One region of the Paenibacillus sp. BIHB 4019 genome, then DNA from elsewhere that is predicted to be linked to it. Evidence: a T-box and tRNA genes for the amino acid it is inferred to sense, from the RefSeq annotation. Region 1 holds a T-box; the other holds one or more tRNA genes.
What was found. A T-box is a leader RNA that pairs with one kind of tRNA and senses whether it is charged. The one in region 1 lies ahead of BBD42_RS31035 (valine--tRNA ligase), so its partner is inferred to be a tRNA-Val.
Positions count from the first base shown of each region.

Region 2: it has a tRNA-Val gene. The T-box ahead of BBD42_RS31035 (valine--tRNA ligase) is inferred to sense a tRNA for this amino acid. The anticodon was not compared.

Region 1 is NZ_CP016808.1:7,161,397-7,164,810, forward strand. Features, by position in the region: gene BBD42_RS31035 (valine--tRNA ligase) at 1-1,524, opposite strand, end outside; T-box leader at 1,601-1,833, opposite strand; gene BBD42_RS31040 (LysM peptidoglycan-binding domain-containing protein) at 1,990-3,414, opposite strand, start outside.
Region 2 is NZ_CP016808.1:6,465,755-6,469,168, reverse strand. Features, by position in the region: gene BBD42_RS28120 (YolD-like family protein) at 385-630, shown strand; gene exlX (expansin ExlX) at 853-1,512, shown strand; tRNA gene BBD42_RS28110 (tRNA-Val) at 1,660-1,732, shown strand; gene BBD42_RS28105 (DUF3892 domain-containing protein) at 2,042-2,278, shown strand; gene BBD42_RS28100 (MBL fold metallo-hydrolase) at 2,382-3,107, opposite strand; gene BBD42_RS28095 (hypothetical protein) at 3,246-3,414, shown strand, end outside.

The sequences.
Region 1 (3,414 bases):
CTCCAGTGCAGTAAATATCATGCGAGATACCCAGAAAAAGATAATGTCATAGCCCGTCACCAAAACATTCGTCGGATAGAAGCGTTTTAAGTCCTCGGTCTGCTCTGGCCAGCCAAGCGTCGAGAATGGCCATAGACCCGAGCTGAACCATGTATCCAGAACATCCTCGTCCTGGCGCAGCTCCGTGCTGCCACAAGAAGAACAGCTCGTTACATCTTCGTTTGCAACATGCATTTCGCCGCAGGCGTCGCAATACCAAGCAGGGATACGGTGTCCCCACCACAGCTGGCGGGAAATACACCAGTCATGTACATTTTCAATCCATTGCAAATAAATTTTCTCAAAACGGTCTGGAACGAAGTTTACGCCTTCGCCGGATTTTTGCGCATTAATCGCCTGCTCCGCGAGCGGCTTCATTTCAACGAACCATTGCGTGGACAAATACGGCTCAACAACCGCACCGCTGCGCTCGCTGTGGCCAACCTGATGCACGTGATCCTCGATTTGAACGCACACGCCCTGCTCCTGCAAATCCTTCACGAGCTGCTTGCGGCAGTCGAAACGGTCAAGTCCCGCATAAGGGCCAGCTTCCGCATTCATCTTGCCGGACTCGTCCATAACGATAATTTGCGGCAAATCATGGCGAAGGCCTACCTCGAAGTCATTCGGATCATGGGCAGGCGTAATTTTTACAGCGCCGGAGCCAAATTCCTTGTCAACGTATTCGTCGCCAATAATCGGAATCTCGCGTCCAATGACCGGCAATACAATCATTTGACCAATGAGGTGCTGGTAACGCTCATCTTCAGGATGAACAGCAACCGCGCTATCGCCCAGCATCGTTTCCGGACGCGTTGTCGCAACCGTAATATGCCCTGAGCCGTCCTTCAATGGATATTGCAAATGGTACAAATGGCCGTTCAGCTCTTTATGCTCAACCTCAATATCGGACAAAGCCGTTCTAGCAGCCGGATCCCAGTTGATGATTTTTTTGCCGCGGTAAATGAGGCCCTTCTTGTAAAGCTGTACAAACACCTCGCGCACAGCCTTCGACAGCCCCTCGTCAAGCGTGAAGCGTTCGCGCGAATAATCCAGAGACAGCCCCATTTTTGCCCATTGGCCGCGAATTGTTCCCGCATATTGCTCCTTCCAATCCCAGACCTGCTCCAAAAAAGCCTCGCGTCCCAGATCGTAGCGGGATTGTCCTTGCTCGCGAAGCTTCTGCTCCACTTTCGTCTGTGTGGCAATGCCTGCGTGGTCCGTTCCCGGCAGCCACAAAGCATCAAAGCCCTGCATCCGTTTAAAGCGAATGAGAATATCCTGCAAAGTGAAATCGAGCGCATGCCCGATGTGCAAAATTCCCGTTACGTTCGGCGGGGGAATAACGATCGTATAGGTCTCGGCTTCCGGGCGCTTGCCCGCTTCGAAAAATTTTCCATCCATCCAGAAGTCATACCACTTCAGTTCAGCGGCTTTCGGGTCGTAGGTCGTCGGCATCGCCGGCGTCGTTTGATTTTCAGACATAAGCTCCATCCTCCACATATCGCATAATGGCATCATTACTTTAATTTTGAATACAAAAAAACCTTCCGCCCTTATAGCAAAGGACGAAAGGTTAGCTTCCGTGGTACCACCTTTGTTCCGCGCGTCTTGCAGCTGCACGGCACTCAAACAGATAACGGCTGTGGCCGGCTTGAATTAACGAATAACTATCCGCTTGATTCAAGCAACTCCAGGGCGACTTGTACGAGTAAAATCCTGCGGAACTCTCAGCACTAACGGCTCCGCTCTCTGAAGGCTTGGCTGCGTACTCTTCCCCTTCAACGTCGTTCGTTGACTTTAAGACATATTTATTTAATAATACCCTCTTTGTGAAAAAAAGTCAAACAACAAGACACATTCAAGCTCTTTTATACTTGCTGGGCAAATAAAAAAGAGCTTTGACTGTTATTTCACAGGTCAAAGCTCCTTTTATTTAACAGCCTGCTGCTACGGAATATAAAGCAGCTGCCCTTCCGCTACCGCCGACTCATTCAAGCCGTTGTACAGCAAAATCTCACGCGGGTTCAAGCTGTAGCGCACTGCAATGGAATCAAGGGTCTCGTCGCGCTGCACGATGCATACCCGGATTTTACGGAATTCATGCTCATCGGATTGCTTCAAAAATAAATTGCGCCACTCGATTTCATCGCCTGCCGGCTGCTGAGCCTTCGTCTGCTCAAGCGCATAATCCGCCGCCTCCTGCTCAGCCTGCCGCGCCAATTGCTCGCGCTTGCTCGTTTGCAGCAGCGTCACAAGCCCGACGCCTGTTGCAGGAGCTCCAGTTGCTTCCGGCGCCTTGCTGCCAAAGGCAATGCGCATCTCCTGCTTCTCCGGCTCCGCTTGCTGCTCCGCACCAGCTTCCTCCGCCTCCTGCCATTCGCTCAAACGCTCCAGCTCGCTATCCTGCCACGGGGATGTATCGTAGCTGCTCTGCTCTGCTCCCGCCGGAATGTACGTTTCCTCTGCCTGCTGCGGTTGCCCCCCTGGGCTCCAGCCAAAGTCCTCCGCCTGTTGATAGGCAGAAGCTCCCTGCTGCCTTTCCTGCGCAATGCCATGACCAAGCCCAGTTACGGCTGGCTGCTGTGCAAAAGCAGGCGGTGGATTGAAATTAGCGTTAAAGTTCGGCTGTGCCCCGGAATGATTCTGCCCTTGAAACCACTCTGCTGCTGACCAGCCTGCATCACGCGGCGAAGGCGAGATCGTAACGCCAGCCCCCGGCCCTTCTGCTTCCTCGCTTTCATCAGCCACTTCATACGCCCGCTCATTATATGCATTATTAGCATTGTAAGCCTCAATCTCGGATTCAGACTCAGCGAACTGTTGAGCCCCAATAAACTCTTGAGCCTCATTGTACTCTTGTGCCACATTATACCCTTGATTCTGTCCCTGCTCTTCCCTGAAAGGCACCTGCCCTTCCTGTCCAGCAAAATAGGGTTCAGCTTGCAGCCCATAAGCGGTCTGGCCAGCCACCTCTGCCTCGTCAGCGGCAAATGGTTCGCCCCCGCTACGCTGAAGCTCCTCTTCGTACGAAGCCTGGCTCGTATCTACGCGATCATGGACGACGGTGAATGGCTCCTCGCGCCACGCTTCCTCCAGTTCCTGCTGCGGCTCCACAAGAATGCCGCGCAGCGACAGCACACCGGTAATGTTAAGCGTTCGCGAGGAGAGCAAATCTACGTCAAAATTATCAATTTCCACCGTCACATCGTCCAGCCGTGAAATCCGGTTCAGCGGCATCGTAATTTCGACGGGAATGAAATGCTCCAATGCCTGAAGCGGAGCGGCTTCGTTCGTACTGCGATATACCCCGCTCAGCAGCAGCTGGCCTTTCAAAACTGCATGATCCCCCTGCTCAACAACCTGAATGCGAGG
Region 2 (3,414 bases), 700 kb from region 1:
CGAAATGGGATATGAAGTAGGCAATGTAGGAGTAGGTCCAGGATACGGTGGCTGCGGTAATAAAGTAGGCGGTGCTTTCACAAGCCCAGGCGCTATTCTTGTACTGTTCATTCTATTGGTTATCATCATTTGCTCCTGTATGTGGTAATATAAGCGGCTTAGCTCGATCCTGACCTAATCAGTATTTCCTTAACCATGCGTTCTAAGTGAAAAATAGAGAAGAAGCGTCCCCTTGCCATGTTATGGCAGGGGGATGTTTTTTTGCCTAATTTCATAATCTCCATGACAAATGCTTTGAAGAAAGGGTATGATTTAAAGATGGGTTGAAAAAGGCATGAGTTAAATGAAGGTCATGTACTAAAACATAGAATGGAGACGGAGGCAATGGCAAAGAAACCAAAGCGCCCGACAAGGGATGAGTTTGAATTGGAGGAGCTCGGGGAGCGCCTGGTTGAAGCGTATCAAGAAGGGATTGAACTGCTTTTTGAGGTGTGGAATTGGGAAGAACCCGTTGCAGGGCTAATTGTAAAAATGGATTCGCGTACGAGGCTGGTGCACGTAGCGAAAGGTGAAGAAATTACTAAAATTCCGTTCATGGATATTATGAAGGTGAACAATAACGCAAGCTAGACGAAGCGGCGGATGCTCCTTGTTTTTGACGAATAAAGTCTAGTATTGTTGGGAAATGTCATTAAAATGCTAGAAAAGAAGTATCTAAAGTGCTAGCAAATATTCCTCCTCACCACTTAGAATGGACTCTACTGGTAGATTTAGGGTTTCAAAAATGTGGAGGAGGTTTCAGTTATGACAAAGAAGCACGGTGCCGTCAAATTTGGAATCGTTTGTCTTGCGATGTTCGTTTTGTACCCGGCGGTGCAGGCGTTCGCAGCTTGGAATGATGGGCGTACCAGCTATGCGACGTATACAGGCTCAGGATATTCGGGCGGTGCGGTACTGCTTGATCCGATTCATCCGAATTTGGAAATAACGGCCTTAAATCCGACTGATATGAATTACAATGGGGTCAAAGCGGCGCTTGCGGGCGCTTACTTGGAGGTTACGGGGCCTAAAGGCAAAACGGTCGTTTATGTCACCGATTTGTACCCGGAAGGCGCTCCGGGAGCGCTTGACTTGTCGCCAAACGCTTTTGCTAAAATTGGAGAAATGTCGGCAGGCAAAATCAATATTTCATGGAAAGTCGTAAAAGCGCCGATAACCGGCAATTTTTCGTACCGGGTGAAGGAAGGCAGCAGCCAGTGGTGGGCGGCGATTCAGGTGCGCAATCATTTTTATCCGGTCATGAAAATGGAATATAAGAAGGCTGGCGCGTGGATCAATCTGGAGAAAATGGACTATAACCATTTCTTGGGGACGAACATGGGGACAAGCCCGCTGCAGGTTCGGATAACCGATATTCGCGGGAAAGCGGTTCTGGACACGATTCCTGCACTTCCAGCAAACGGTACATCAGGCGCTTATATAGTTCCGGGAAATGTTCAATTCCCGAGCTGAAATGGAACATAGGCTGAACACAAAAAAGCTTCATTCTCCGGTTGATTGGAGGACGAAGCTTTTTTTTTGAAGGTCAAAAAATAATAATAGCAAAATGGTTGACTTTTCCGCTCGAGCTTGGTATATTAATAAACGTCGCTAATATACGATCTGTTAGCTCAGCTGGGAGAGCACTATCTTGACAGGGTAGGGGTCAGTGGTTCGAGCCCACTACAGATCATACAATAAAGAAGGTCCGATAATCCTTGCATGACAAGGGTTTTCGGTCTTTTTTTGTTTCCGATTAATTTTGCATCATGCCTGTTTTTTAGCGAGTTGGTGCCCGATTGGTGTCCTTTACTCAGCTAAAGCAAAAGCGGTGTTTTGATTTTTTGCATTGCTGTTAAATGATTGTATAGTTTTTCTACGTGTCGTTTATGCTGTATAAAATTCTCAAAGGCTACGCATCCTATCGATTGAATGCCGAGTGGCGGGTGGTAATTGCCGCTCACAATCCGAAGGAGGCGAGCTTTGAATGAGCACGAATGAAATGGCTGGCGGGGAAAGAGAACATATTGTAGCGGTACAGAAAAATGGCGACGGTGACCTGACGAGTTTTAAAACATCATCGGGCCGTGTACTGGATTACCAGACGGCGCTGCAAGAGGTTCAGGCAGGGCAGATCGCTGGCGTGAATGCTTTCAAAGGCAGAGATGGCGAAACATATATCCGTGGCGACGCGGACGGCGATCCTACGAACAATTTGGACCAGCTTCCGCTGTTTTAAACGGCAAGCCTGGGCTAAGCATAGCCAGCAGCAAGAAGAGCCTGACGCGAAAAAACGTCAGGCTCTTCTTGTTATGGTTGCTGATCATTCCTGCGACTCGTACCTACACTGTATAAATCTCACGCTGCTGTACGAAGCGCATTTTCCCCGTATGGCCGATGTAATTTTCCATCGTATCCCCGTAATGCATAAGCCACACCTTCTCCTGCAGCGGCTCTGGCAGTGTCAGCAACTCGTCGAGACAGGCATGTACAACACCGGGCGCAATCAACTGGCAGTCGTGAAAAATCGTATTCACGCCATCCTCCACAAGCTGCTCCAGCAACGCTTGACTGAATTTCATATCTGCCGAATAAAAGAAGTGCTGATTGAAAATAAACGAATAACTGTCTTTCCCCACAATATGCTCGGTTTGAAGCAGCTTCACCTTCAAGCCCGGATGCAGTTCATGCTCTATGCCTTCCTCTAGCCGTCTCACTTCAAAGAAGTCATCAATGGATTGAAGCGGTCCCTGCGTCAGCCCGCCGCGCAGCGTCTGCTCCCACAGCGGCTCCACTAGCGAGGAGGCGATGTACAGCACCGGCTTTTTTCCATAGAGAAACATCATCTGAAAAGCATATTCCTCCAGCCCGCCCACATGGTCGCCATGAATATGGCTGATTAGCACAGCATCCAGCTCATCGAACGAACGATTCGTCTCGTGCAGCGCTTTAGGCAGCGTAATGCCGCAATCGACCAGCAGCTTGAACCCAGGCACCTCAATTAATGCATTGTTATTATCATATTTCTTGGCAAAAGCACTCCCAGTTCCGATCATTTGTATATTCATTGGAACACTCCCGTTATAGAAATCATCTCGCTACATCCAATGTATCAAATGAATGGCAAACTGACAAATCGAGATACCCTTTGCCGGGTACCTACATATAATGCATGAGCAAGATCCGGCAGGGAGGACAGAGCATCAATGAGCAAAGGAAAAGGCAAAAACGTTAAGAAGAAACAACCGTCAGGTGAACGGAAACAGTACCACTACAAATTGGTGCTATCTCCAGTCTGCGAAGTGTGTCCGACACCTTGTGCAAGGGGACTCGCGTATTTGGACCGAATGTCCGAGCCGGGCGCAGTTGGAAAAG